4 regions of the Streptomyces sp. NPDC048441 genome follow, and region 3 is predicted to be linked to each of the others. Evidence: riboswitches for the same ligand, from Rfam matches in the RefSeq annotation. Region 3 holds a riboswitch; each other region holds the start of a gene.

Region 1 (7,279 bases), on a different contig from region 3:
GCAGGGGCAGCGGTGCGCGATGGCCCGCAGGCCGCGCGGCGGACGGCCGAGCTGCTGCTTGAAGGCCTCGACGTCGGCGTCGGTGGGCTCGGTGCGCGGGGTGGTCGGCGGGGGCGTTTCCATGCCTGTCTTTCGATCGGTTCTCTAGGAGAGGTTGGTCAGGAGGGGTTGTACTGAAGAACAGAAGCGCTGAAGAACTGCGTCAGTCGTCGCCGTCCGTGCGGTCCGCCTTGTCGACGCCGTCCCAGACGTTCGAGTACCAGGGCCTGGTCGCCGCCCCCTGGTCGGTGCGCTGCTTCCTCGCCGACTCCGGGTCGACCACCGTGAAGCCGGTCTCGCCCGGCATCACATAGTGCAGCCGGTCCCGGACGCGCTGCTCCGCGTACGAGTCGTCCCGCCAGCGGGCCTTCTCGTCGCGCAGCTTCTCGACGTTCTCGCGGCGCTCGGCCTGCTCCTGGCGCTGATCCGCGATCTCGGCGCGCTGGGAGACGTACTGCCTTATCGGGTACGCGAGCGCGACGACCAGCGAGCAGAGCACGAGCGCGAGGAGCGCGGCTCGGCCCGTGAGCCGGGAGCGGCGCGCCTGACGCTTCGTCTGCGAGCGGTAGACACGCTCCGCGGTCTGCTCGCCGAGCAGCCGCAGCCTGGTCGCGGTGGAGAACCGGTCGCGGTCCTTCACGGCCATGTGTGCCGCCTCCCCGATACGTACGTACGTCCCCGCACACGGTACGGGACCGAGTACGGGGACGTAGGTAACTACTCAGGGCAGCCGAGCTCAGCCCTTGAAACGCGGGAACGCCGAACGGCCGGCGTAGACCGCCGCGTCGTCCAGGATCTCCTCGATGCGCAGGAGCTGGTTGTACTTGGCGACGCGCTCGGAGCGGGCCGGGGCGCCGGTCTTGATCTGGCCGCAGTTGGTGGCGACGGCGAGGTCGGCGATGGTGACGTCCTCGGTCTCACCGGAGCGGTGCGACATCATGCACTTGAAGCCGCTGCGCTGCGCCATCTCGACGGCGTCCAGGGTCTCGGTCAGCGAACCGATCTGGTTGACCTTGACGAGCAGCGAGTTGGCGGCGCCTTCCTCGATGCCGCGCGCCAGGCGCTCCGGGTTGGTGACGAAGAGGTCGTCGCCGACGATCTGGACCTTGCTGCCCAGCTTGTCGGTGAGGACCTTCCAGCCCGCCCAGTCGTCCTCGAACAGCGGGTCCTCGATGGAGACGAGGGGGTACGAGGCGACGAGCTCCTCGTAGTACTCGGTCATCTCGGCGGCCGAGCGGGACTTGCCCTCGAACTCGTACTTGCCGTCCTTGTAGAACTCGGACGCGGCGACGTCGAGCGCGAGGCCGATCTGCTCACCGGGGACGTAACCGGCCTGCTTGATGGCCTCGAGGATGAGGTCGAGCGCGGCGCGGTTGGAGTCCAGGTTCGGGGCGAAGCCGCCCTCGTCGCCGAGGCCGGTGGACAGGCCCTTGCTCTTCAGGACGGCCTTGAGCGTGTGGTAGACCTCGGTGCCCCAGCGCAGGGCCTCGGAGAACGACTCGGCGCCGATCGGCGCGATCATGAACTCCTGGATGTCCACGTTCGAGTCGGCGTGCGACCCGCCGTTCAGGATGTTCATCATCGGAACGGGCAGCAGGTGCGCGTTCGGGCCGCCGAGGTAGCGGAAGAGCGGGAGGTCGGAGGCCTCCGACGCGGCGTGCGCGACGGCGAGCGAGACGCCGAGGATGGCGTTGGCGCCGAGCGAGCCCTTGTTGTCGGTGGCGTCGAGGTCGAACATCGCCTGGTCGATCAGGCGCTGCTCGGTCGCGTCGTACCCGACGAGCTCCGGGCCGATCTGCTCGATGACGGCGAGGACGGCCTTCTCCACGCCCTTGCCCTGGTAACGGTTGGGGTCACCGTCACGGAGTTCGATGGCCTCGAAAGCACCGGTGGACGCACCGGACGGAACGGCGGCACGACCCGTGCTGCCGTCGTCGAGGCCGACCTCGACCTCGACCGTGGGGTTGCCTCGGGAGTCCAGGATTTCCCGGGCTACGACGACGTCGATGGACGGCACGAGCATCTCCTTCTGGGATGTGACGCGGGTACGCGGGGCGTTGGCCTCGCGGACACGAGCCTAACCGGCTCCCGGGCAAGAGCCAGCCGAGCGACCGCCCTGTGGACAAACCGAGAGCAAAAAGTTTCCGAACGGAACAAAGCGGTGGGGAGAGCGGCGGGCGCAAAAGAACCCCGCCCCGGTGCGTACGGGGGATACGCGCACCGGGACGGGGGGCCCGTGGGGACGGGGTGGCGCCCCAAAGGGGGCGGGGGTAGCGCCCCGAAGGGGCGCGGGGAACTGCGCGAGCAACCACGACGCACCCGCAGAGACAAGTAAGGCACTGCAGGGCGCCCCCGCCAGCGACTAGCTGAGGTGCAGCTGCTGACCCGGGAAGATCATGTCGGCGTTGTCGATGATGTCGCCGTTGAGCTTGTACACCTTGTGCCAGCCGCCCTTGACGTTCTTCGCCTCGGCGATCTTGGAGAGCGTGTCGCCCTTCTTGACCTTGTACTCGCCGTCGCCCTTCTTGACCTTCTTGCCGGTCGGGGTCTCGACGGTCTTCTTGGACTCGGCCTTCGGGGCGGCCTCCGCCTTCTTCGGAGCGGCCTGCTGCGGCTGCTCGGTCTGGGCACTGGGCTGGCTCTTGGGCTGCTCCTGGGTCTGCTGCGGGGCGCTCTCCTGCGCACCGCCACCCTCGTTGGAGGCGCCCGAGAGGCCGACGCCGCAGCTCGGCCAGGCACCCTTGCCCTGGCCCGCCAGGACCTTCTCGCCTATCTCGATCTGCTGGGCCTTGGAGGCCTGGTCGGCGCTGGACGCGTACTTCGTACCGCCGTACGCGGCCCACGTGGACGACGAGAACTGCAGGCCGCCCGTGTAGCCGTTGCCGGTGTTGATGGACCAGTTGCCGCCGGCCTCGCACTGGGCCACGGCGTCCCACTCGGAGTTGGTCGCGGCGGACGCCGAGCCTGCCGCCATCAGCGGGGCGGCGACGGCCACACCGGTGACACCGGCGAGCGTGGCGACACGAGTGGCCTTGGACGGGCGGCGGTGCTTGCCCTTGCTGGAAAACAGCATGAGTGATCCCCTCACCGACGCCTGCGAGGTGAGCTGTCGGGTTCGGGCCGATGAAGTTGCCCGGCCGCGCTTCCTGAGCGCGGCTTAACCCCTAGCCGTTCCCGTCCGTTCGACTGCCTCGCTCTCGCGATGCTGAACGGCCGGGCCCGGCGGAAACCTTGGTTCCCCCGCTCCTGCCTACGGCGCTTACGCGACGACTGTTCCCGAACGGCCGTTGGCAGGACTCGGCGTACCGACCGGCGGGGCCCGCTGTGGCGAGCGGTCACGACCGTAGTCATGCGATCGACGGAATTCCAAAGACGATCAGGGCTTCTGAGACCCATCTCTCACTTACGCCAATCCGGACATTCGGCGCGAAGCGGCTAGCCGACTCTTCGTCAACTTCCCTTACTTTTCGCCCAAATCGAGGCTCTGACCGGGAAGAATGAGGTCGGGGTCGGAGCCGACGGACTTCTCGTTCTCCGCGTACAGCTCGGCCCATCCGCCCTGCACGTCGAGGTCGTCCGCGATGACCCAGAGGTTGTCCCCGGAGCGGACCGTGTACGTCCCGTCGGCGCCGTCCTGCTGACGCTCGTCGCCACGGGAGGCGTGCCGGCCCGAGCCGTCGCGGTCGCCGCTGCCGGTCTTCGCGTCGTCCCCGCTGCCACCGCGGTGGCGGCCCTCGCCTTCACCGGTGGAGGGCGTGGGAGTGGGGGCGGGGGTCGGCGAAGTCTCATCGCTCGGCCCGGACTTGCCCGAGCCGTTCGAATCATGCGACTCGCCCGGCTTGCCCGGCTTGCCCGACTCGTCGTGACTCTTGTCTCGCGACTCGTCATCAGCGTCGGGCTTCTCGGAAGGCTTCTCCGAGGACTCCCCGGAAGGCTCGGCGCTGTCCGAGGGGTCGGCCGAATCACTCGGCGACGTACTCGGCTCACTCGGCTCGGCCGAATCGCCCGGCTCCGACGCCTCGTCGGAAGGCACCGTGGTGATCGGAGCGCCCGGGTCGACATCGGCGGCGGCACCGTCATCGGTGAGCCCGGCGATCGGCGCGCAGCTCGGCCAGGCCTTGGGCCCCTGGTCGTCAAGAACCTTCTCGGCGACGGATATCTGCTGCGAACGGCTCGCCTGGTCGGCCCGCGGCGCGAAGTCGAGGCCGCCGTACTCCTCCCAGTTCTGCTGCGAGAGCTGGACCCCGCCGTAGTACCCGTTGCCCGCGTCCGCGCTCCAGGAGCCACCGCTCTCGCACTCCGCGAGCTTGTCCCACGTGGCGGTGTCCGCCGCGCTCGCGCTGGTCGCGCCGAGCAGCGGGATGGCGATGGCTGATCCCGCGACTCCTGCCGCGACGATCAGGGCCGGGGCCTGGCGGGGGCGTCGGTGACGACCATTGCCGGAGATCATGCGGTTGCCTTTCGCGTGACTGGAGCGACGACTGCGGCACGGGATGCCGAGTCGTCGGTGAACGTAGCGGCAGTCGAACGCTTGTCACAAGTCGATGCAGCGGAGATCACGTGAAAGTCACAGTCTTGACGGACCGTCAGCTAAACGGCGTTTCGGCGCCTTTTCCGGTATGGACTATTTGCGGCTCTGTGCGGGTGTGAACTCCACGGGCAGCGTGCGCAGTCCACGCATGATGAGCCCGCCACGCCATCTCAAATCGTCAGGTTCCACCGCGAGCCGCAGGTCAGGGAGGCGGCGCAGAAGGGTCGCGAGGGCGGCCTGCCCTTCGAGCCTGGCGAGGGGTGCGCCGAGACAGTAATGAATGCCATGGCCGTAGCCGAGGTGCTGGTTGTCGCGCCGTGAGAGGTCGAGGGTGTCGGGCCGCTCGAACCGCGCGGGGTCGCGGTCGGCCGCCGCGAGTACGACGAGGACGGGGTCGCCGGCGGCGATGTCCTGGCCTCCGATCGTCAGCGGCTCGGTCGCGAACCGCCAGGTGGCCAGTTCGACCGGGCCGTCGAAGCGGAGGAGCTCTTCGAGCCCGGTCTCCAGGAGGCCGGTCTCCCCGCTCGCGAGAGACGCCTGTAGCCGCTCACGCTGCTCGGGGTGCGTGAGAAGGGCGTAGGTGCCGTTGCCGATGAGATTGACGGTCGTCTCGAAGCCGGCGAACAAAAGGATGAAGGCCATCGCGGCGGCCTCGTTCTCGGTGAGGTGCTCGCCGTGGTCGGACGCGCGGATGAGCCCGGAGATGAGGTCGTCGCCCGGTTCGAGGCGCTTGCGGTGAATCAGCTCGGCGAGATAGCCGCGCATCTTCTTCACGGACCGGGCGACCCCGCCCCTGGGCCCTCCCCCGTGACGGATCATCATCCCCGCCCAGTCGCGGAAGTCGTCCTGGTCCTCGCGCGGGACACCGAGGAGGTCACAGATGGCGTAGATGGGGAGCGGGAAGGCGAAGTCGTGGATGAGGTCGGCTTCGCCCTTCGCCGCGAACCTGTCGATGAGCTGATCGGTCAACTCCTGGACGCGGGGCTCGAATTGGGCGATGCGCCGGGGAGTGAAGGCCTTGGAAACGAGGCGGCGAAGGCGGGTGTGGTCCGGCGGATCGATGTTGAGCAGATGCGTCATGAGGTTGGCACTGCGCTCGCCCGGGATGCCCGTCTTGCTCTTGGCGTGCGCGGGCTCGCCGTGATGCGCCGGGTTCTTGCTGAGCCGCTGATCGGCGAGCGCCTCCTTGGCATCCGCGTACCGGGTGACCAGCCAGGCATCCACACCACTGGGCAGCCGCGTCTTGTGCACGGGCGCGTGCTCCCGCAGCCAGGCGTAGGCGGGGTAGGGATCGGTGGCGAACTCCCAGGTGAAGAGCTCTGGCCCCTGGGCCTCGGACAAGGGGGCCCCTGCGGGGCAGGCTGCGGGGGGCGCCTCTGCGGAGGCGGGCGGCTGGTCTTGCATGAGGTCGACCGTATCCGGGGTCGGTGGTTCCCCTCCCCCTGGCTCGGTCGGAGCCATGCTGCTCCGCTCCGGGGTCTTGCGCACCGTCATCAACGGCTCCGCCGAGTTCGTCCTCAAACGCCGGACGGGCTGGAACCCCGGCGCCGCACTCCGTCCGTCCTCACCTGCCGGAAAGGCTGGAACCCCCCTCGGCAACCAGCACCGCATCCCGATAAGCCCGCGCCGCGACCCGCAGTGCCGCCTCCGGATCCACACCCTCCGCCTCGGACCTCAGCGCGAGGGCGAGCAGCTCGTAGCCGACCCCGTCCCCGGAGGGGAGAGCCACCTCGAGCCCCGCCGCACGCACCCGCGAAGCCAGCTTCGCCGTGAAGGCCAGGCCCGGCTGGCCCAGGGGGATGCCCTCCGTCAGTGATGAACGCTGCTTCTCCTCCGCCTTCGTGCGGAGCCAGTGCGCCTTCACGTCCTCGGGGGTTTCCGCCGCGTCGTCGCCGAAGATGTGCGGGTGGCGGCGGATCAGCTTTTCGACGATGGTGCCCGCCACGTCGTCCACGGAGAAGGGGGACTCGGCGTCCTCCTCGGCGATGCGGGCGTGGAAGACCACCTGGAGCAGGACATCGCCCAGCTCCTCCCGCAGCTCTTCCCTGTCGCCCTCCTCGATCGCCTCGACCAGTTCATACGCCTCCTCGATGGCGTACTTCACCAGGCCCTTGTGCGTCTGCTGGGACGACCAGGGGCACTCGACCCGGATCCGGTCCATGACCTGGACGAGGTCGAGGAGCCGCGCGCCCGGAAGGTCGTACGACGCCGGGAGCAGTTCCAGGTCGGGCATCGAGACGCGGCCCGAGCCCGCGAGCCTCGCCAGGCCGTCCGTCAGGGCGCGGTCGCCCTCCGCGGTGGCGATGACCAGGACCGTGCGGTCGCCCGCGCAGGCTTCCACCAGCTCCTGGGCCGTGGGCGATGACTGGTCGACCCGCACACCCGCCTCGCGCAAGTACGGCAGTTGGTGGTGCGTGGCGTCCGCGCACAGCACCTCGTCGGCCGCGTGCAGTGCCTGCCACGCGGGCCAGGAGAGGAGGCCGGGGGCCACGCGGTGGCTGGTGGTGAGGAGAATGACGCGGCCGGGGGCATCGGCCTGGGGCGTGGTTTCGTTCACCCGTCGAACGTAACCCACGGCACTGACAGTGCTCCTACCCACGGCGCTGACCGCACTCCTCCCTACGCCTGCTCGGGCTCCGCGGCTCCGTCCCCGGACACCTCACGCACCCACGGCGTCTTCGCGTCCGCGCGCTTGCTCTTCTCCACGTC
Region 2 (7,279 bases), on a different contig from region 3:
GGGGTCTCGACGACGTACATCCAGGCGATCTTGTGCCGGAGCTGGATGAGCAGCGCGGTCAGGCCGGGGCTGCCCGACGACTGGGCGAGCGTCTCGTGGAACCAGCCGCCCAGCGAGCGCAGATCCTCGCTCCGGCCGCGCCTGGAGCGCTCCTGGCCGAGCCTGACGAGGCCGCGCAGGACCTTCAGGTGCGCCTCCGTGCGGCGCTGCGCGGCGCGGGCGGCGCCCAGCGGCTCCAGGAGCATACGGATGTCCAGGAGGTCGGCGGCCTCCTGCTCGGTCGGCTCCGCGACGCACGCGCCCGCGTGCCTGCGCGTGACGACGAAGCCCTCGGCCTCCAGGGTGCGCAGCGCCTCGCGGACCGGGACGCGCGAGACTCCGTAGCGACGCGCGAGCAGCTCCTCGGTGAGCCGGCCACCCCGTTCGTAGACACCGGAGACGATGTCGTCCCGGATGGCCGTGCATACCGAGTGCGCGGGAATGCGCATGGCCTGACCTCCGCCTTAATCCCCGCGAAACGCGGTCGATCGACGCCGTTTCAGTGACTCTATTGCAGAGCGGCTGAATTTCCGAAGGCGGGCGGAAATTCATGGATATTTTTTGGCCAAAGGTGCTGCGGGAACGGCGCAGGAACAGCGAAAGCCCCGGCTCGTGATGAGCCGGGGCTTTCGATGAAACAGGTGGGCGTGACAGGCGGGCGGAATCAGACGTATCAGATGTATCAGACGTTGATGCCGTGCGACCGCAGGTACGCGATGGGGTCGATGTCCGAGCCGTAGTCCGGTCCCGTGCGGGCCTCGAAGTGGAGGTGCGGGCCGCTGGCGTTGCCGGTGGCGCCCGAGAGGCCTATCTGCTGGCCCGGGGTGACCGCCTGGCCGACGGTGACACCGAGGGACGACATGTGGCCGTACTGGGTGTACGTGCCGTCGTTCATCTTGATGACCACGTTGTTGCCGTAGGCGCCGCCCCAGCCGGCCTCGACCACGGTGCCGGAGCCGACCGCGTGGACCGACGTGCCGGACGCGGCGTGGAAGTCGATGCCGGTGTGGCTGCCGGAGGACCACATGGCGCCGCCGGTCTGGTAGCCCGTGGAGACGTACGAGCCGGCGATCGGGGAGACGTAGCTGTTCAGGCGCTTGCGCTCGGCCTCGCGGGCGGCGCGCTCCTTGGCCTCCCGCTCCTTCTTGGCCTTGGCCTTCGCCTCGGCCTCGGCCTTGCGCTTGGCCTCTTCAGCCTTCTTCTTGGCGGCCTCTTCGGCCTTCTTGGCGGCCGCGGCGTCGTCGGCGGCCTGCTGCTGGGCGGCGGCCTGCGCGTCGATGCTCGCGGCGAGCGAGTCGCCGACGGAGATGGCCTGGGTGAGGCCGGTGTGCTCGAGGGCCGCGGCATCGTCGGCGGCGAGCGCCGGAGCGGCCAGGCCTCCGATGACACCGGTGGTGGCGAGCGCGGCGACGCCCGCTACGTTCGCGGTCGTGCGCGTGATGCGGCTCGGGCGACGGTGCTTCCCGGTGGCACGGGTGAACGCCATGAAGCGGCTGATCCTTTCCTTCCTTCTCGCCTACCGGGTTAGCTGACGGGTTCGGAGCAGGAAGGTCTCCTACGGGTCCCTCACCTCGCGGCAAGGTGCCCGATTCACCCCAGGGGACATGTGGGTCCCCGGCTCCCCTGGCTCGCGCCGTACGGGGACTCGGCGATGACTGTCCGGTGCCACGGATGCGGCGTACTGCATGGCGGACAGCCGGACCGACGCTAAGCGGGACATCTTTCAATCGACAAACGGATCAGGACTTTTGTAGCGCACGCCACAGGGCAGACACACAACCTCCGTACTAATTCGGACATATGAGGACCCCGGTGGCCTTTCCGGCCACCGGGGTCCTGTGTGTCTCAGCTGCGCCGTCTGTCTCGGCTAGCCCGTGACAACACTCACTTCACCGATGCCGAGCGCCTTGACGGGCTCCTCGATCTGCGCGGCGTCTCCGACGAGCACCGTCACGAGCCGGTCCTCGGGGAAGGCGTTCACCACGGCGGCGGTGGCCTCCACGGTGCCTGTCTCGGCCAACTGCCGGTACAGCTGCGCCTGGAAGTCGTCCGGCAGGTGCTGCTCGACCTGGTCGGCGAGGGTGGCCGCGACGGACGCCGCCATCTCGTACTTGAGCGGAGCCACGCCCACCAGGTTCTGCACGGCGACGTCGCGCTCGGCGTCCGTGAGCCCGTCGGCCGCGAGGGTGCGCAGGACCTGCCACAGGTCCCCGAGGGCCGGTCCCGTGGACTCGGTGTCCACGGAGCCGCTGATGGCGAGCATGGCGGCGCCCGTGCCTTCCGGAGTGGAGCGCAGGACCTGGGCGAACGCCCGTACGCCGTAGGTGTATCCCTTCTCCTCGCGCAGGACGCGGTCCAGGCGCGAGGTGAGGGTGCCGCCCAGGCAGTACGTGCCGAGCACCTGCGCGGGCCAGACGCGGTCGTGCCTGTCCGGTCCCACGCGGCCGATGAGCAGCTGCGTCTGGACGGCGCCGGGGCGGTCCACGATGACGACGCGCCCGGCGTCGTCGGCGGTCACCGGAGGCACCGGACGCGGCTCGGCCGTGCCGCCCGTCCAGGCACCGATGGTGTCGGCGAGGACGGCGTCCAGGTCGGTGCCCGTCAGGTCGCCCACGACGACGGCCGTGGCCGTGGCGGGACGGACGTGCTTCTCATAGAAGGTGCGCACCGCCGCCGAGTCGATGGCCGTGACCGTCTCCTCGGTGCCCTGGCGGGGGCGCGACATGCGCGACGTCGCGGGGAAGAGCTGCCGGGAGAGCTCCTTGGCGGCGCGGCGTGCCGGGTTGGCGGCCTCGTGCGGGATCTCGTCCAGGCGGTTGCGTACGAGGCGTTCGACCTCGCTGTCCGCGAAGGCGGGCGCGCGCAGGGCGTCGGCGACCAGGCCGAGCGCCTTCGGGAGGCGGGACACGGGGACTTCGAGGGAGACGCGGACGCCGGGGTGGTCGGCGTGCGCGTCCAACGTGGCGCCGCAGCGGTCGAGTTCGGCGGCGAACTCTTCGGCCGAGTGCTTGTCGGTGCCTTCGTTGAAGGCCCTCGCCATGATCGTGGCGACGCCGTCCAGGCCCGCGGGCTCGGCTTCGAGCGGCGCCTCGAGGTGGATCTCCACGGCGACGACCTGCTGGCCGGGGCGGTGGCAGCGCAGCACGGTGAGGCCGTTGTCCAGAGTGGCGCGCTCGGGCGCGGGGAAGGCCCACGGCCGTGCGGTGCCCGCCTGGGGCTGTGGGTGGAACTGCATCGTCGCGGCCTCGGTCACTTCGCCGCCTCCTCTTCGTCCGCGTCTTCTTCGGTGGCTTCGGCGGCGGTGGTGGGCTCGTACACGAGCACCGCGCGGTTGTCCGGGCGCAGACGGGCCGCTGCGGCCGCCTTGACCTCTTCCGCGGTGACGTCGAGCACACGCCCGACGGCGGTGAGTGCGAGCTGCGGGTCGCCGAACAGGACGGCGTACCGGCACAGTTCGTCCGCGCGGCCCGAGACCGTGGAGAGCCGGTCGAGCCACTCGCGCTCCAGCTGCGCCTGGGCTCGCTCCATCTCCTCCTCGGTGGGACCTTCTTCCGCGAAGCGGGCGAGCTCCTCGTCGACAGCGGCCTCGATGACGGGGACCTCGACATCGCCGGACGTCTTCACGTCGAGCCAGCCGAGCGAGGGGGCTCCGGCGAGGCGCAGCAGGCCGAATCCGGCCGCCACGGCGGTGCGGTCGCGGCGCACCAGGCGGTTGTAGAGCCGGGAGGACTCGCCGCTGCCGAGGACCGTGAGCGCCAGGTCGGCGGCGTCGCACGCGCGCGTGCCGTCCTCGGGGAGGCGGTAGGCGGCCATCAGGGCGCGGGCCGGGACCTCTTCCTCGACGACCTCGCGCAGCTCCTTGCCGATCGTGTCGGGCAGCGAGCCGTCGCGGGGCGGCTGCTTGCCGTCGTGCGAGGGGATGGACCCGAAGTACCTCTCGACCCAGGCGAGGGTCTGCTCAGGGTCGATGTCGCCGACGACCGAGAGGACCGCGTTGTTGGGCGCGTAGTACGTACGGAAGAAATGCCGCGCGTCTTCGAGTGTCGCCGCGTCCAGGTCGGCCATCGAGCCGATCGGGGTGTGGTGGTAGGGGTGGCCCTCGGGGTACGAGAGGGCGGTCAGCTTCTCGAAAGCCGTGCCGTACGGGACGTTGTCGTAGCGCTGGCGGCGCTCGTTCTTCACGACGTCACGCTGGTTCTCCATGGACTCGTCGTCGAGTGCGGAGAGCAGCGAGCCCATCCGGTCGGCTTCCAGCCACAGGGCCAGCTCCAGCTGGTGCGTGGGCATCGTCTCGAAGTAGTTGGTGCGCTCGAAGCTCGTCGTGCCGTTGAGCGAACCGCCCGCGCCCTGCACCAGCTCGAAATGGCCGTTGCCGTGCACCTGCTCCGATCCCTGGAACATGAGGTGCTCGAAGAGGTGCGCGAGGCCCGTACGGCCCTTGACCTCGTGGCGGGAGCCGACGTCGTACCAGAGGCAGACCGCGGCGACCGGGGTCAGGTGGTCCTCGGAAAGCACCACGCGCAGGCCGTTGGCCAGCCGATGCTCGGTCGCTGTCAGGCCGCCGGAGCCGGCCTCGGCTGTGGCCGTGTGACCCATGGGCATGTACGTCCCTTCGAATCGCGAAAGCTGGAAATTCTGCCAGTCCTGCCACTGTATGCAAGCGTGCTGACAACCGGTGAAGTTCCCGCTCCGCGCTCGGCGTAGTCGAGGTCGAAGTCCGGGTCGTGGTCGGCGTTGTCAGTGGGACAGTCCACAATGGTCGGCGTCAGATCCCGTTGATGCCCTGGCAGACACCGTGAAGGAGCCGCAGCAGCGATGGCCCGCCGCAGCACGAAGACCCCGACGCCCGACGAAGCGTTCGAGGAGAAGATCCTCGACATCGACGTCGTCGACGAGATGCAGGGCTCCTTCCTCGAGTACGCGTATTCGGTCATCTACTCGCGCGCCCTGCCGGACGCCCGCGACGGCATGAAGCCGGTGCACCGCAGGATCGTGTACCAGATGAACGAGATGGGCCTGCGCCCCGACCGCGGCTATGTGAAGTGCGCCCGCGTCGTCGGCGAGGTCATGGGTAAATTGCACCCGCACGGCGACGCGTCGATCTACGACGCGCTTGTGCGCATGGCCCAGCCCTTCTCCATGCGGCTTCCGCTGGTGGACGGGCACGGCAACTTCGGCTCGCTCGGGAACGACGACCCGCCGGCCGCCATGCGGTACACCGAGTGCAAGATGGCCGACGCGACGTCCCTGATGACGGAGTCGATCGAAGAGAACACAGTCGATTTCGAGTCGAACTACGACGGCCAGGAGCGGGAACCGGTCACCCTCCCCGCGGCCTATCCGAACCTCCTGGTCAACGGCTCGTCGGGCATCGCCGTCGGCATGGCGACGAACATGCCGCCGCACAACCTCGGCGAGGTCATCGCCGCCGCCCGCCACTTGATCAAGCACCCCGGGGCCGACCTGGAGACGCTGATGCGTTTCGTGCCGGGCCCGGACCTCCCCACGGGTGGCCGCATCGTCGGCCTGACCGGGGTCAAGGACGCGTACGAATCAGGACGCGGCACCTTCAAGATCCGCGCGACGGTGGCCGTCGAGTCCGTGACCGCCCGCCGCAAGGGCCTGGTCGTGACCGAACTGCCCTTCTCCGTAGGCCCTGAGAAGGTCATTTCCAAGATCAAGGACCTGGTCGGCTCGAAGAAGCTGCAGGGCATCGCCGACGTCAAGGACCTCACGGACCGCTCACACGGCCTGCGCCTGGTCATCGAGATCAAGAACGGCTTCGTTCCTGAGGCCGTCCTCGAGCAGCTGTACAAACTGACGCCGATGGAGGAGTCCTTCGGCATCAACAACGTAGCCCTGGTGGACGGCCAGCCCCTCACGCTCGGCCTCAAGGAGCTTCTCGAGGTCTATCTCGACCACCGGTTCAATGTCGTGCGCCGCCGCAGCGAGTTCCGCCGCAGCAAGAAGCAGGCCCGGCTGCACCTGGTGGAGGGCCTGCTCGTCGCCCTCCTGGACATCGACGAGGTCATCCGCCTCATCCGCTCCAGCGACAACTCCGCACAGGCCAAGGAGCGCCTGATGGAGCGCTTCTCGCTGAGCGAGATCCAGACGCAGTACATCCTCGACACGCCGCTGCGCCGCCTCACCAAGTTCGACCGCATCGAGCTGGAGTCCGAGCGCGACAGGCTCAAGGCCGAGATCGACGAGCTGACCCGCATCCTCGAGTCGGACGCCGAGCTGCGCAAGCTGGTCTCGTCCGAACTGGCCGCCGTGGCCAAGAAGTTCGGCACGGACCGGCGCACGGTACTCCTGGAGTCGGCGGGCACCCCGGCGCCCACGGTGTCGCTGCAGGTGGCGGACGACCCGTGCCGTGTGCTCCTCTCCTCGACCGGCCTCCTCGCCCGCACGGCCAACGGCGAGCCGTTCGCCGAGAGCGACACCAAGCGCGTCAAGCACGACGTGATCGTCTCGGCCGTGCCCGCGACCGCACGGGGCGAGGTGGGCGCGGTGACGTCGGAGGGACGGCTGTTGCGCGTCTCCGTAGTGGACCTCCCCCAGCTCCCCGAGACTCATGCGGCACCCAACCTCTCCGGAGGCGCGCCGGTCTCGGAGCTGCTCTCCCTGGAGGCGGACGAGAAGCTGATCTGCCTGATGACCCTGGACGAGTCGTCACCCGGCCTGGCCCTCGGCACCGAGCAGGGCGTGGTCAAGCGCGTGGTCCCGGACTATCCGTCCAACAAGGAAGAGCTGGAGGTCATCACCCTCAAGGACGGCGACAAGATCGTCGGCGCGGCCGAGCTGCGCACGGGCGAGGAAGACCTCGTCTTCATCACGGACGACGCCCAACTGCTCCGCTATCAGGCTTCACAGGTCCGCCCACAGGGCCGGCCCGCGGGCGGCATGGCGGGCATCAAGCTCGCGGACGGCGTCAAGGTCATCTCCTTCACGGCGGTGGACCCGGCCGTCGAGGCCGTCGTCTTCACCGTGGCCGGCTCACGCGGCACGCTCGACGACTCGGTCCAGACGACGGCCAAGGTGACACCCTTCGACCAGTACCCCCGCAAGGGCCGCGCCACGGGTGGCGTACGCGTCCAGCGTCTCCTGAAGGGCGAGGACTGCCTGAGCTTCGGCTGGGCGGGCCCGACCCCGCCGCTCGCGGCCCAGCGCAGTGGCCTGCCGGCCGAGCTGCCGGAGATCGACCCGCGCCGCGACGGCTCGGGAGTCTCCCTGGCGAAGC
Region 3 (7,279 bases):
GGAGCCGTACGCCGAGCAGATGCTCGAGGTGCTCACCGCGCACCCCGCCTTCGAGAACACCCAGGCCGACGGCGGCTACGCGCCCCGTCCCTCCTTCCGTCCCCTCACCCGGTTCGAAGGCCAGGGGCTCGACAAGGGGCATGTGGTGCATGACCTGCTGTTCCGCCGGCTGTCCTGTCGTCCGCTCCCCGATACATCCGGCCATGGGGCCTGAGACACCGTCGCGGCCCACCCCCGTCCCTCGTTAGGGTCAACGGGTGGCCACCCGTTCTCCTCACCCGCACCCGATGCCCCCCGCAGGGCCCCCCGGGCTGCGGCACCCGCGCTGGTGGCAGCGGCGTGCGCTACGCGTCGCGGCCCTGGTCACGCTGCTCGCCCTGTCGGGCCTCGTGATCCTCGCCCTGGTCAGGGAACAGACCGGCACCGAGGGCTTCCTGGTCGGGCTCGGCCTCGCGACGCTGCCCGTGCCGCTTCTGGTGGCCGCCTTCCGCTGGCTGCAACGGGTCCAGCCGGGCCCCTGGCGGAATCTGCTCTTCTCCTTCGCCTGGGGCGCCTGCGCCGCGGCCCTCATAGCGATCGTCGCGAACAGCTTCGCGACCCGCTGGATAGCCACCGCCACCGCCGACCCCACCGGCGCCGACAACCTCGGCGCGACCGTCATAGCGCCGATCGTCGAGGAGAGCGCCAAGGCCGCGGCCGTCCTGCTCGTCTTCCTCTTCCGCAGACGCGAGTTCACCGGCATCGTCGACGGCGTGGTGATCGCGGGAGTGACCGCCACCGGCTTCGCGTTCACCGAGAACATCCTCTATCTCGGCAGCGCCTTCGGCACCGACCAGCTGAACGGCGGGACGGGGCTCGCGTCCGTGACGGCGGCGACCTTCTTCGTACGCGTCGTGATGTCGCCCTTCGCCCACCCGCTCTTCACCGTGCTCACCGGCATCGGCTTCGGCATCGCCGCGCTCAGCACCGACCGTCAGCACGTGCGCCGCGTCCTGCTCCCGCTCGGCGGGCTGCTCCTCGCGATGGGCCTGCACGCCCTGTGGAACGGCTCGGCGAACCTCGGAGAGTACGGCTTCTTCGTCGTGTACGCGCTCTTCATGCTGCCCGCGTTCGGCCTGCTCACCTGGCTGGTGATCTGGACGAGGCAGCGCAGCCTGCGCATCGTGCGGGCCGAGCTGCCCGCTTACGCCCTCGCCGGCTGGCTCACCGCGCCCGAGCCGTTCGCGCTCGGCACGATGCGGGCCCGCACGCTGGCCCGCGACTACGCCTCGTACACAGCGGGAAAGGCGGCGGCGCGCACGGTCGCGGAGTACGAGACGTACGCGACGGCACTCGCGCTCCTGCGCCACCGGGGGCGCCGCGGCCGGGCGGGCACCGACTTCGTCGTACGGGAGCGGGAGTTGCTGCACGCGCTGTGGGAGCGGCGCGACGCGGCACGGCCCGCCCTCGCCTACGCGGCGCGCGCGACGGCACCGGTGCTGGTGCCGATGCCGCCGCCGTACGGGTATCAGCAGCCGTACGCGCGGCTGTATCAGCAGCAGTACCAACAGCCCTATCCGCAGCCGCAGTACCAGCAGCAGTACCAGCAGCACCCCTACGGATATCCGTACGCCAAGCCCGCGATGCCCTACCCCGCCTACAACCCCTACAGGGGCTAGGGCCCTAGGCGGAAGCCGCCGTGAGCGCCGACACCTCGGCGTCCGTCAGCTCCAGCTCCCCCACCGCGAGCAGCGCGGGCAGCTGCTCGACCGTACGGGCCGATGCGAGCGGCGCCGCCACCGTCGGCTGCGCCGCGAGCCATGCGAGGGCCACGGTCGCGAGCTCGGCGTCCCGGTTCTTGGCGACCTCGTCCAGGGCGGCGAGGACCCGCAGGCCCCGCTGTGTCTCCAGGTGCTTGCCCGCGCCTGCGGCCCGCGCGCTCTCGACCTGCGCACCCGGGCGGTACTTGCCGGTCAGGAAACCGGATGCGAGCGCGTAGTACGGGACGGCGGCCAGGCCGGAGCGGGATGCGACCTGCTCCAGCGAACCCTCGTACGTGTCACGCGATACGAGGTTGTAGTGCGGCTGGAGCGCCGAATAACGCGCGAGGCCCTCGCGGTCGGAGAAGTCGAGGAACTCCTGGAGCCGCTCGGCGGTCACGTTGGACGCGGCGATGGCGCGCACCTTGCCGGACGTCACCAGTTCGTCGAGGGCGCCGATGATCTCCTCGACGGGGACGGTCGGGTCGTCGTAGTGCGTGTAGAAGAGGTCGATGTAGTCGGTGCGCAGGCGGCGCAGCGACTCCTCGGCACCGGACTTGATGGTGCCGGCGGACAGGCCCTTGTATTCGGGGTGGGCGCCGACCTTCGTGGCGAGCACGACGTCGGAACGGTTGCCGCGCGCGGTGAGCCAGTCGCCAATGACGGTCTCGGACTCGCCACCCTTGTTGCCGGGCACCCAGGCCGAGTAGACATCGGCGGTGTCGATGAAGTTGCCGCCCGCGGCGGTGTAGGCGTCGAGCACGGCGAAGGACTGGGCCTCGTCGGCCGTCCAGCCGAAGACGTTGCCGCCGAGTGCGAGCGGGAAGACCTCGAGGTCGGACGAGCCAAGCTTGCGAAGAGAAGTCATATGGGAGGCAACGTACTTACGGAGCGCAGCATTCCGTACACGCATCCCTGGGATCCATAGGAGCAGGAGCCCCGGACATGCCGAACCGGCAGCCCTGACGTCGGGGGGTTGTCGCCAGGACCGCCGGGGTACGGGGTTACGTCAGACCGTCCTGCCCTTGTCGCGCAGCCACGCCGCCGGGTCGACCCCGGTGGAGGCGCCGCCCGGGTGGACCTCCAGGTGGAGGTGCGCCCCGGTCACGTTGCCGGTCGCGCCTACGCGGCCGATGACGTCGCCGGTGGAGACCTTCTGGCCGACGCTGACGCTCATCGAGGACTGGTGGCAGAACCACAGCTCGGTGCCGTCGTCGAGTTCCATGACCGTGCGGTAGCCGTACGCCCCCGCCCAGCCGGCCTCCTTGATGGTGCCGGAGTGGATCGCCTTGATGGGCGTACCCGTGGGGGCCGCGAAGTCCAGGCCTGTGTGGTAGCCGGAGGACCACATCGAGCCGGGCTGACCGAAGGTGCCGGTGACGGTGTACGAGGCCACGGGCAGGATGTAGCTCTTCGCGAGCTTGGCGAGGCGCTCCGCCTCTGCCTTCCTCTTGGCCTCCGCCTCGGCCTTCTTCTTCGCGGCGGCCTTCTCCGCGGCGATCTTCTTCTCGGCCGCGGTCTGCTTGGCGGCGGCCTGTGCGGCAGCCTCCTTGACGGCGGCTTCTTCGCTCGCCTGCTGGACCGCGTCGTCCGCCTGGTCCTGCTGGTTCTCGGCCTGCTCCATGATGCGGGCCCGCAGTGCCTCGCCCGCGTCTGTGGTGCCCTGCTCGGCGTCCGATGTGCTGACGCCGGCGGCGGAGAGGGGCGCGGCGGCGGTCTGCACGCCGTTGTCGGCGGAACCGGAGTCGTCGGAGTCGTCGGATATCAAAGACCCCACGCCCGGCAGCGACTTGGCCTCCGGGAGCGAGTCCGTGACGGCCGAGAGGTCCGGCATCTCGATGGAGACCGGGGGCTTGCCGCCCTGCGCGGTGGCGATGCCGCCCGCGCCGACTGCGGCGATGACGCCTACGCCGAGAACAGTGGAGCTGCGGGCGAGCCCGCCACCGCCCCGCTTGTGGACGCGGTGCCTGCCGCGGACGGGACGGATGGAGTCCTCGGTGGGATTCCATTCCTCCCAGGAAGATGTTTCGTCGTACCCACCGAAATCGTCGTCATTCGGTACGTACACGCCTTGGGGGGCAGGGCGGTTGGACGCCACTGGGGCGCACTCCTTTCCTTCCTTCTCGCCTACCGGGTTAGCTGACGGGTTCGGAGCAGGAAGGTCTCCTACGAACAGCCGGCACGGATGCACAGCTGCCCGATTCACCCCATGTAGGTGGTTCCCCGGCTCCCTTGCGGGATTAGGCGCGTGCGCGCGGAGCCGACTCGAGTGACGGCTGGGACGACCGCGCTGCGTTATCGAACGTTAATAGACAGCAGGGCCGGAATCCAAGCTGTTCCGGCTGATCGTTAACGCCTTTGGCCTGCACTTAACGGGACACGGGGGGCTGGAACGGGGCGAGTTGACCCCAGATCTTCACACACCGGAGCTTCACATTTCCTGGACAGTGCGTCAGTTGCCGGACGGAGGGGTGTCCTTCAGTCACGTCCAGTGACATCAGGCGGAACGCGACGCGGTGAGGTGCCCGTCGCCGACGGCCGCCGCACCGCGAGCAGCGCCATGTCGTCCGTCGTCCCGCCCCCGGTGTGCAGCCACACTTCCTCGGTGAGCGTGGCGAGGAGGGTGTCCGGGCCGTTGGGTCCCGGGAAGATGCGGCCGCCGAGCCGGGCGGCCGGGTCGTAGAACTCGCCCCGGTGATCACGCGCCTCGGAGAGCCCGTCGGTGAAGAGCAGCAGCATCGCCCCCGGCGGGAACTCCGTCTCGTCCGCACGGTCCGGCCAGGTGCCGAGTTCGCCCATCCCGAGCGGCAGCGCGGGCTCGGTGGCGGACAGGACGCACAGCCGCCCGTCGCCGCGCAGGAGCAGCGGCCCCGGGTGCCCGCGATTGATGAGGCGTACGAGACCGCCACTGTGCGGGATCTCCGCGAGGACGGCGGTGGTGAACCCTTCGAAGGCGTCGAGACCGTCCCTGCGCGTGCCCTCACGCGCGAGCGCCCGCTCCAGGCGCTGCGCCACCGCCTCCAGGGTGGCCTCCTGCTCCGCGGCCTCCCGGAACGCCCCGATGACGACGGCGACGGCCGCCACCGCGCTCATGCCCTTGCCGCGTACGTCGCCGACGATGACGCGTACGCCGTGCGAGGTGTCCTGCACGGCGTACAGATCACCCCCGATGAACGCGTCGGCCTCCGCGGCCTCGTAGCGCGCCGCGACGTCGAGCCCGCCGATCCGGGGGTCCGGCTGCGGCAGTACGGCGCGTTGGGCGGCCTCGGCGATGGAGCGTGCGGAGGCGAGCTGTTCGTCGCTGCGGGATACGACGCGGTTGATGAGGACGGCGAGCACGGCCACGGTCGCCACCGTGATCAGTTCGGTGACGGCTTCGACATCGGTCGTGGTGCTGGTCCTGAAGTGCAGGCCGAGCACAGCGGCGCAGGAGCCGACGCCGGTGAGGGCGGTGCTGATCAGCGAGTAGAAGGGGGCGGCGACCAGCGGGGCGGCGGTGAAGAAGGGCGCGGCGGTGAACGCGGCCGGGGTCACGAGGTCGTAGACGATCCCGACGACGAGGAGCAGCAGAGGAAGGGTCCGCACGAACGCCCGCTCATGCCTGACGTCGGAATCCGTGCGGGGCACCTTGCGCAGGCCCCTGCCGCTTCCTCCTCGCTGCCCCACCGGTCTTCTCCTGCCGCGTTCCGCGGCCAGGACCAGATCCATGACCACGCCTCGTCCAGGGTTCCCGGCGCGGGGGCGCGGGGCGACCGGTGTGGGCCGATCGGGTTGAACCGCGCCCCGAAGCGGCGCTCACGCGGAAAACACCGAAGGCCCGGATCCATTACTGGATCCGGGCCTTCGGCCTTTAGTAGCGGGGACAGGATTTGAACCTGCGACCTCTGGGTTATGAGCCCAGCGAGCTACCGAGCTGCTCCACCCCGCGCCGTTGAATGCAACTCTACGCCATCAGAGGGAGTGAAGCGAACCAGCTCAAGGCTCAGGTGTTCTCGGCGTGCGTCAGCGTCTCCCAGGCCACGAACAGATCGTCCGTCCCCTCGGGCCGCCGCTCCTCCGTGTATTTCGCCGTCTCCGGCAGATCCAGCTTCAGCCGGTCCCGCAGGTGGTTGAGGCCGACCTCGGTGTCGGGCCCCATGTCGCGCTGCACCTTGCCGCCGCACAGCCAGCCCGGCGCCCGCGCGCCCAGCTGGTACTTGGAGTGGAACTCGAAAGCGGCCCGCAGCCGGTCCTTGACCTCGCCGTACAGATCGACGCCCTGGTGCCAGGCGGTCTCGGCGATGTGCGCGGTGGCGGCGAGGGAGTAGCTGGCGTGCTTGAAGTTACGGCAGGACTCCTGGGAGAGGCCGTCGGCGAAGGTCTTCTGCCCGAACCAGTACTTCTGGAGCTCCGCCGCGGTGTTGATGCCGCTGCCCTTCGGCGAGACCGGCAGCGGCCCGTCCGACTTCAGGTAGAAGTAGGCGGGCACCCGGGTCCTGAAGTGCGTCACCGCCTTCTCGAAGTCCTCGTGGTCGTCGAGGAAGACCGCCATGCCCATGGTCGCGTCGGCCATCACCAGGTCCCAGTTGCCGTTGAAGTCGGCTGACCCGTTGAGGACTTGGGGCAGATAGGCGGTACGCAGCATCCGCTCGAAACGCAGCAGCTCGCCGTCACTCCAGCCGTCGTAGGTATAGCGCACGGCTTCGGCCGCACGCGCCCACGAGGAGGCGGCCCAGGCCGTCTGGAGGCCCGCGTTGGCCTCCGTGTGCTTGGTGATCACGCCCGACCAGGCGTCCATGATCTGCACGGCCTTCTTGGCGTGCGCACGGTCGCCGGTGATGTTCCAGAGCAGAGCCTGGGTGTACGCGGCGATGGCGTCCTCGCGCTCTTCGACGCAGCCGTGGCCCGGACGGGTGTCGGGCGGGCACTCGACGACGGCGTACGGCTTGGCCTGGTAGTCCAGGGCCGCGTACTTACTGCCCCGCATCTGCTCGAACGCCTTCAGCCAAGGCTGTTCACGAGCCGCGACATGTGCGCGCACCCGCGCCAGCTGCCCCTTGCTGACGAGCACTCCGGGATGCTCGAAGGCCTGACCGGTGGGCCGCGCCCGCTCGGTCGCCCCCTCTGCCGAGCCGCTCCCGGACCCGCCGCAGGCCGCACAGACGCCGACGAGGAGGGGCCCGAGCATCATCACGAGAGCCCGTCGTACGAAACGTACGGAGCGGACGGAACCCATGCTGCACCTCCGGATCGACCACCTGGCAGGCCCAGCGTCGCTCGCGGACCGCGAGGGCGCAGGCGAGGCGGGTCCGTTCGGGCGACCGGCAGACCGGGGGAACGCCACAGGCCCAGGTCAGAAGCTGCCTGACCTGGGCCTGAGTGGTAGACCGTGTGGGACTCGAACCCACAACCAATGGATTAAAAGTCCACTGCTCTGCCAATTGAGCTAACGGTCCTCGTGCCGAGGCACCCCCCGAGCATAGCGGGAGAGGCCCGGCAGTCCGATCGGGTATTGCCTCCTTGGCCCGTCGCGCGTTCCGCGACGGGCCGCTGGCGGGCCT
Region 4 (7,279 bases), on a different contig from region 3:
GGGGAGCAGGACGCCGCCGGATTTCTCGGCGGTGGTGTCCGACTGCCGCCCCTGGTCCGGGCGGCATTGGGGAGCCGGGCACCTGACGAAGGACGCTAAACCTGGCCGTCACGGGTTGGTGGCGGATTGTGCGCAATTGGCGGAAGTGTTCTGGCGGTGACTGAATGTGACTGCGCGATCCGCCGAACACCATGTCCTTCGCGTCTACCTGTGACCGATGAGGCATTTGTGGCCCACCTGGCTACAGAGCGGTGATAGGGCCCCGGTTAGGCTCCGGACCATGGACGTACTCACCCATGTCTTCGTCGGTCTGCACATCATCGGTATCGCCTCCCTCCTGGGCGGCTTCCTCACCCAGATGAAGCAGATGGGCCAGGGCACGGCCCGTTTCAACCCCGCGATGCTGCACGGCGCGCTGACCATGCTCGTCACCGGCGTGATCCTGGTGGGCCTCAACCAGGCGGACGACAACCCGGTCAACAACATCAAGATCGGCATCAAAATGGCGGTGCTGATCGTGATCCTTGGGCTCGTCTACGTGAAGCGGGACGAGGAAAAGATCGACAAGGGGATGTTCGGCGCCGTGGGTCTTCTGACCACGGCGAACATCTTCATCGCGGTGCTGTGGACCTGAGTTCGTAAAGACAACTCACCCACTACGCGCGCGTGGCCCGCATCCCAAGAGGATGCGGGCCACGCGCGCGTAGTGGGTTGTGTGCAGGTGGGAGGCGATCAAGCAGACCGCTCTCAGGCTGGCCGCACCACGCTGTGGATCGGCATGTAGTAGATCGACTCGACGCGGACGTTCGCGCCCGGCTTCGGGGCGTGGATCATCTTGCCGTCGCCGATGTAGATCCCTACGTGGCTGATGTCGTCGTAGAAGAAGACCAGGTCACCCGGCTTGGCATCGGCGGTCTTCACGGTCGTGCCGACCTTCACCTGATCCCACGTCGTACGCGGCAGGGAGATCCCGGCCGCCTTCCACGCGTCCTGGGTGAGCCCGGAGCAGTCGTAGGAGTCGGGGCCGGTGGCGCCCCACACGTACGGCTTGCCCATCTGGGCCTCCGCGAAGTTGATGACCTTCGCGGCCTTCGTCGCGTAACCGCTGTCCGTGTCCCCGGAGCCGCTGCCGGAGCCGGTGTCGGAACCGGAGCCCGAGTCGGGGGTCTCCTTGTTCTTCTCGCGCTCCTTGGCCGCGGCCTCTTCCGCCGCCTTGCGCTTGGCCTCCGCCTCGGCCTCCTGCTTGCGCGCCAGCTCGGCGGCCTTGCGCTTGGCCGCCTCTTCCTTCTTCTTCTCGATCGCCGCGAGCCGCGCCTTCTCCTCGGCCGTCAGCTCCGAGAGCAGCGTGCGTGCCTGGCCCAGCTTCTTCTGGACGGTCTGCTTGCTGCTCTTGAGGTCGTCACGGGAGTCGCTCAGAGTCTCCAGGCTCGTGGCGGCCTTCGTGCGCTGCTTCGTCGCCGCGGCCTGCTTCGTCTGGTAGTCGTCGACCGCCTTCTTCTGGCGCGCGGTCAGCCGGTCCGACAGATGGTTCTGGTCGAAGTACCCCTGCGGGTCGTCGGCGAGCATCATCGTGGCGGTCTCGGAGACGGCGCCGGTGCGGTACTGGGCCGCGGCGAACGTGCCGAGCTCCTGGCGGGCCTCGTTCAGCTTGTCGGCGCGCTTGGCCACGTCGTCGAGAAGGGTGTCGACCTTCGAGCGCTGCTTCTCGGTGCGCTCCTTGGCCGAGTTGTACTTCTGGGTGGCCACGCCCGCCTGGTGGTAGAGGTCGTCGACCTTCTTCTGGACCTCTTCGAGGCTGGGCTTCTGGGGCGCGGAGGGTGCCGCCTGTGCGCTCTGCGACAGGAGGGCCACAGAGGTGAGGGCCGCCGTCGTGATGCCGATGGCGGGAGTGGCGCGTAGGCCGGCAATGCGGGTCCGCGGCTTGCGGTGCGACGCCAAGGGAGGCGACTCCTTCCGTAGACCGCCTACCGGGTTAGCTGTCGGGTTCGGGCGGGTGGTTCGGAAGGTTGCCCTACAGTCCCGTACTTCGTACGGGACCGATTCACCCCAAGGTCTGAGTGGGTCCCCGGCTCCGAGGAGATCGAACTCGGCGGAGGCCACCCGTTCCCGGCGGGGTTCGCCGGTGGGAGTACGAGCAGCCCGCCCAGCACGCTAGCCAACTCGTGTGGCTCGTGTGAAGGTTGATGTTCGATATGCCCGATACATTTTCGTGACTTTACGAAGCTCTTGACGCGGACACGCGGCGATATGGCGGAGAGTGACCGGTCGTGGGCGGGGCGTAGACGGTGGACGTGGCCGGAACCCGGAGCGGGTTGTCAGTGGGGCCGCCTAGACTCGGGAGGCGATGAGCAGCCTCTTTGATGACAGCTTCCTGGCGGACCTCCAGCCCTCGCGGGCTTCCGAGGAGGAGCCCCCGCCGCCGCCCGACGACAGCACGCCGGAGTCCATTCCGGATGATCTGTTCGACGGGAAGTTTGACGCGCCCGTGCCCAGGGACGCGCACTACCGCGGCGGCGCCCCCCGTCCGGTGATCGATCCGGCGGCGCTGATCTTCGGGTTGAACGAGAACCAGCGAGCGGCCGTCGTGCACGCCGGCTCTCCACTGCTCATCGTGGCCGGCGCGGGCTCCGGAAAGACCCGTGTCCTGACCCACCGCATCGCGTATCTGCTGGCCGCGCGGCAGGTGCACCCGGGCCAGATCCTCGCGATCACGTTCACGAACAAGGCCGCGGGCGAGATGAAGGAGCGCGTCGAGGCGCTCGTCGGACCGCGTGCCAACGCCATGTGGGTATCGACGTTCCACAGCGCGTGCGTGCGCATACTGCGCCGCGAGTCGAAGACGATCGGCTTCACCTCCTCCTTCTCGATCTACGATGCCGCCGACTCCAAGCGGCTGATGGCGCTGGTCTGTCGCGATCTGGACATCGACCCGAAGAAGTTCCCGCCGAAGTCCTTCAGCGCCAAGATCTCGAACCTGAAGAACGAGCTGATCGATGAGGAGACCTTCGCAGGACAGGCCGCCGACGGCTTCGAGAAGACGCTCGCCCAGGCGTACGCGATGTACCAGTCGCGCCTGCGCGAGGCGAACGCGCTCGACTTCGACGACCTGATCATGACGACGGTCAACATGTTCCGCGCGTTCCCGGACGTCGCCGAGCACTACAGGCGCCGCTTCCGGCACGTGATGGTCGACGAGTACCAGGACACCAACCACGCCCAGTACGCCCTCGTGCGCGAGCTGGTCGGCCCCTCCGGAGGCGAGGGGGACGACCCCGCCGAGCTGTGTGTCGTGGGTGACGCGGACCAGTCGATCTACGCCTTCCGCGGCGCCACGATCCGCAACATCCTCCAGTTCGAGGAGGACTACCCGAACGCGACGACGATCCTCCTGGAGCAGAACTACCGCTCCACGCAGACGATCCTGACGGCAGCCAACGCGGTCATCGAGCGCAACGACAGCCGCCGCCCCAAGAATCTGTGGACCAACGCGGGCGCGGGCGCGGGCATCACCGGATATGTCGCCGACACCGAGCACGACGAGGCCCAGTTCGTCGCCGACGAGATCGACCGGCTCACCGACGCGGGCGACGCGAAGGCGGGTGACGTCGCGATCTTCTATCGGACGAACGCCCAGTCCCGTGTCTTCGAAGAGATCTTCATCCGCGTCGGCCTGCCCTACAAGGTCGTCGGCGGCGTCCGCTTCTACGAGCGCAAGGAGGTCAGGGACGTCCTCGCGTATCTGCGGGTGCTCGCCAACCCGGAGGACTCCGTCCCGCTGCGGCGCATTCTCAACGTACCGAAGAGGGGTATCGGCGACCGTGCGGAGGCGATGATCGACGCGCTCTCGCAGCGCGAGAAGATCTCCTTCCCGCAGGCGCTGAAGCGCGTCGACGAGGCGTACGGAATGGCCGCCCGCTCGGCGAACGCCGTCAAGCGTTTCAACACGCTGATGGAGGAGCTGCGGACCATCGTCGAGTCCGGCGCGGGCCCTGCCGTCGTCCTGGAGGCCGTGCTCGAACGGACCGGCTATCTCGCCGAGTTGCAGGCCTCCACCGACCCCCAGGACGAGACGCGCATCGAGAACCTCCAGGAACTCGCCGCAGTGGCGCTTGAGTTCGAGCAGGACAACGGTGAAGCAGCAGCGGGTGCCGAGGGCGAAGGAGAGGACGCGGAGGCGGGCACAGGGATGTCCGGCACGCTCTCCCAGTTCCTGGAGCGGGTCGCGCTCGTCGCCGACTCCGACCAGATCCCCGACGAGGAGGACGACGGCTCCGGAGTCATCACACTGATGACGCTGCACACCGCCAAGGGCCTCGAGTTCCCGGTCGTCTTCCTGACCGGCATGGAGGACGGGGTCTTCCCGCACATGCGTTCCCTCGGCCAGGTCAAGGAGCTGGAGGAAGAGCGCCGTCTCGCGTACGTGGGCATCACGCGCGCGCGGGAGCGGCTCTATCTGACGCGGTCCTCCATGCGCAGCGCCTGGGGCCAGCCTTCGTACAACCCGCCGTCGCGCTTCCTGGAGGAGATCCCGGAGGCCCACCTCGACTGGAAGCGGACGGGGTCCATCGGCGCACCGGCATCTTCCGGGCCCGCTGCGGGAATCGCCTCCTCCTTGTCGTCGTCGCGCTCCCGCGCCGGGGGCGCGCAGGGCTTCGCCACGCGCCGCGCCTCGGAGAAGCCGGTGGTCGCACTTGCGATCGGGGATCGGGTCACGCACGACCAGTTCGGCCTCGGGACCGTGGTCGGAGTGAAGGGCACGGGTGCGAACGCCGAGGCGACGGTGGACTTCGGAGAGCCCAAGCCGAAGCGGCTGCTCCTTCGGTACGCACCGGTGCAGAAGCTGTAGGGCAGGGGACGGCCGTCGCAGTCGTGTGAGGCGCGGCGGCCGGAGTTACGTCGGGTCGAGGCCGTGGCTGCGCAGCCACGGCAGCGGGTCGATCGCCGAGCCGCCGCCGGGGCGCACCTCGAAGTGCAGGTGCGGTCCGGTGGAGTTGCCGGAGTTCCCGGAGAAGGCGATGGGGTCGCCCGCCTTGACGGGGCCGCTGGAGACCTTGTGCGTGGAGAGGTGGCAGTACCACGTCTCCGTGCCGTCCTTGGCGGTCACGATCGCCATGTTGCCGTAGGCGCTGTTCCACTTCGTGGAGACGACGCCATCGGTGGCGGAGCGCACCTCGGTGCCGTACGACACCGGGAAGTCGATTCCCGAGTGCGCGGACATCCAGTTGACGCCCGCCTGCCCGTAGTACGCGCTCAGTCCCCGCTGCTCGACCGGCAGCACGAACTTGGGGCGCAGACGCTCCTTGCGTGCGGCTTCCTCGGCAGCCTTCTTCGCGGAGGCCACCTTCTCCGCCTTGAGGTCGATGCGCTCCTGGGTGCGGCTCGCGCGGTCGGCGAAGTCACCCGCGTCCGCAGAGAGGTTCGCCAGCTGGGTGTCGAGTTTGTTGTTGGCGGCGGAGGGCTTCACCGACGCGACGTCCGGGGCCGAAGCCGCCTGCGTCTCCTTGCCGTCGTCGCCGCCGAAGTCGCCCACGGACGCGGCGGCGATACCGGCGACGCCCATCACGCAGGCGGAGGGCACGGCGACGGTGAAGAGAGCGGAGCGCTTGGCGGGGGAGCGGCGGCGGGCCCGCGAGCGGGAACCGGCTCCGGAGCCGGGGCCGGCGCCGTGCGAGCGGCTCATGACGGGGGGCGCTTCGTCACCGGCGGGGCTGTGGTGGCTCGGCTCTACCGGGCCGAGCGAGTCGGCGGGCGCCTCTTCGGGCGTGAACTCGTGCCCGGTGGGGGCCGGTTGGGCGTAAGGCTCGGGGGAATCGGGGGAGTGCGGCCCGGAGGGGTAGGGCTCGGAGGCGTAGGGCCCGGTGCCGTAGGGCGAATGCGAATACCCGTGCGGTTCGGGCGACATGTGCGGTTCGGGTGCCTCGTACGTGTCCGGCGCTCCGGGCGTGTCCAGAGCGTCATACGTTCCGTGGGTACCCTGCGCTCCGTGCGCCTCGTGGGTCCCGTAGGCCTCGTGGGTTTCAGGGGCGCCGTACGGCTCGTGTGCCTCGGGGGTGCCGTACGCGGCTTCCTGGCCGACGGAGTTCCACGCGGTCGCGTCGTACGCGCCGGTGTCGAAGGGCTGCGCCTGCCACTGGCCTGTCTGCTGGGGCTGGTTCCAGGCGGTGGTGTCCCACTGGCCGGTGGTGTCCCACTGGCCAGTGGTGTTGTCCGGGCCCAACTGCGCCGGGATGTCGGCGGAGAGGTGCTGATAGCCGCCGGTCGACCACGCGGTCTGGGTTTCGTAGCTGCCGGTCTCGTAACCACTGGTGCCGTACGCGGCCTGGTGCTGCGCGGCGTACGGGTCGTAGGTGAGTGTCTGCTGCGTGCCCGTGGTGGACCACTGGCCGGTGTCGTACGGACTGCCGGGCATGTCGCCGAAGAGCGGATCGGCCGCGAAGCTTCCGGTGGAGTGGCCGTCGTACCCGGTGTAGCCGCCGTGTTGAGCGCCATGCTGGTCATACGCCGCGTAGGACGCATAGTCGGCGGGTGCCGAGGCCGGGGGAGTTGAGCTCCCCGACGGGGGACGGTCGTTCACCAACTTCTCTTTCGCCTCGGCAGCAGGGGCAGAGCAGTGCGGTGACTGTACCCGGCGGTAAGCGGGCACGACAATCTTCGGCAGGTTTCCCGCTCTCAGGAAACGGGCATTCGGCCGCCTTTCGGCGGACTGTGGGCACAGCTTTGGCCCTGCGTTCGAGATCCGTTCGACGGAATTCCATGAATGCGGGGTGCGGAAGCCGCTCGTCAGGCCACGGTCAGTCCGTCCACCGCGCCCGTCGCACGGGTCCCCGCGGCAGGCTGGTCGAGGGACTGGCGGATTCCGGCGGCGACCGCGGGGTGCACGGGCAGGGCGAGGTGGCCGATTCCGGAGACACGTACGTTGTGCGCGATCAGGTCGGGGTGGTTGACGCAGGCCGTCTCGAGGGGGTCCATCAGCTGGTCGAGGTCGCTCCAGAAGCTCACGAAGCGGGTGCGGCAGCCCGGTGCGGGCTCGCGCAGCTCCTCGATCACGTCCGAGCCGGGGCGCATCTGGCGCACGATCGGGTGCGCGTCGGCCAGCGGTACGACGCGGGTTCCCTCATGTGGGGTACCAAGGGTGACCAGTGTGCGGACGCGTGCGTCGCCGCCCAGGCGCTGCGCGTAATAGCGGGCTATCAGGCCGCCGAGGCTGTGCCCGACGATGTCCACCTGGTGATGGCCCGTGCGCTCGCAGATCTCCTCTATATGGCGGCCGAGCAGCTCG

What was found. A riboswitch is a leader RNA that binds a small molecule or an ion and turns the genes downstream of it on or off. The one in region 3 is predicted to bind cyclic di-AMP.
Region 1: linked by a shared signal. The riboswitch ahead of ACGFSB_RS24580 (transglycosylase family protein) and the one ahead of ACGFSB_RS08000 (M23 family metallopeptidase) in region 3 are both predicted to bind cyclic di-AMP.
Region 2: linked by a shared signal. The riboswitch ahead of ACGFSB_RS27620 (M23 family metallopeptidase) and the one ahead of ACGFSB_RS08000 (M23 family metallopeptidase) in region 3 are both predicted to bind cyclic di-AMP.
Region 4: linked by a shared signal. The riboswitch ahead of ACGFSB_RS16935 (NlpC/P60 family protein) and the one ahead of ACGFSB_RS08000 (M23 family metallopeptidase) in region 3 are both predicted to bind cyclic di-AMP.

Annotation. Positions count from the first base shown of each region.
Region 1 covers NZ_JBICXM010000010.1:105,497-112,775, forward strand. The annotation lists gene ACGFSB_RS24565 (DUF501 domain-containing protein) at 1-123, opposite strand, end outside; gene ACGFSB_RS24570 (septum formation initiator family protein) at 203-685, opposite strand; gene eno (phosphopyruvate hydratase) at 776-2,062, opposite strand; gene ACGFSB_RS24580 (transglycosylase family protein) at 2,402-3,112, opposite strand; cyclic di-AMP (ydaO/yuaA leader) riboswitch at 3,116-3,307, opposite strand; gene ACGFSB_RS24585 (transglycosylase family protein) at 3,500-4,489, opposite strand; gene ACGFSB_RS24590 (cytochrome P450) at 4,664-5,974, opposite strand; gene ACGFSB_RS24595 (nucleoside triphosphate pyrophosphohydrolase) at 6,135-7,127, opposite strand; gene ACGFSB_RS24600 (SurA N-terminal domain-containing protein) at 7,190-7,279, opposite strand, start outside.
Region 2 covers NZ_JBICXM010000012.1:157,793-165,071, forward strand. The annotation lists gene ACGFSB_RS27615 (GntR family transcriptional regulator) at 1-488, opposite strand, end outside; gene ACGFSB_RS27620 (M23 family metallopeptidase) at 722-1,525, opposite strand; cyclic di-AMP (ydaO/yuaA leader) riboswitch at 1,538-1,700, opposite strand; gene ACGFSB_RS27625 (M16 family metallopeptidase) at 1,907-3,292, opposite strand; gene ACGFSB_RS27630 (M16 family metallopeptidase) at 3,289-4,641, opposite strand; gene ACGFSB_RS27635 (DNA topoisomerase (ATP-hydrolyzing) subunit A) at 4,855-7,279, shown strand, end outside.
Region 3 covers NZ_JBICXM010000003.1:18,729-26,007, forward strand. The annotation lists gene trmB (tRNA (guanosine(46)-N7)-methyltransferase TrmB) at 1-214, shown strand, start outside; gene ACGFSB_RS07990 (PrsW family intramembrane metalloprotease) at 288-1,658, shown strand; gene ACGFSB_RS07995 (aldo/keto reductase) at 1,663-2,607, opposite strand; gene ACGFSB_RS08000 (M23 family metallopeptidase) at 2,749-3,837, opposite strand; cyclic di-AMP (ydaO/yuaA leader) riboswitch at 3,849-3,996, opposite strand; gene ACGFSB_RS08005 (PP2C family protein-serine/threonine phosphatase) at 4,218-5,447, opposite strand; tRNA gene ACGFSB_RS08010 (tRNA-Met) at 5,594-5,667, opposite strand; gene ACGFSB_RS08015 (alginate lyase family protein) at 5,722-6,954, opposite strand; tRNA gene ACGFSB_RS08020 (tRNA-Lys) at 7,099-7,174, opposite strand.
Region 4 covers NZ_JBICXM010000006.1:161,454-168,732, reverse strand. The annotation lists gene ACGFSB_RS16940 (hypothetical protein) at 281-634, shown strand; gene ACGFSB_RS16935 (NlpC/P60 family protein) at 748-1,938, opposite strand; cyclic di-AMP (ydaO/yuaA leader) riboswitch at 1,946-2,102, opposite strand; gene pcrA (DNA helicase PcrA) at 2,345-4,846, shown strand; gene ACGFSB_RS16925 (peptidoglycan DD-metalloendopeptidase family protein) at 4,892-6,574, opposite strand; gene ACGFSB_RS16920 (esterase/lipase family protein) at 6,781-7,279, opposite strand, start outside.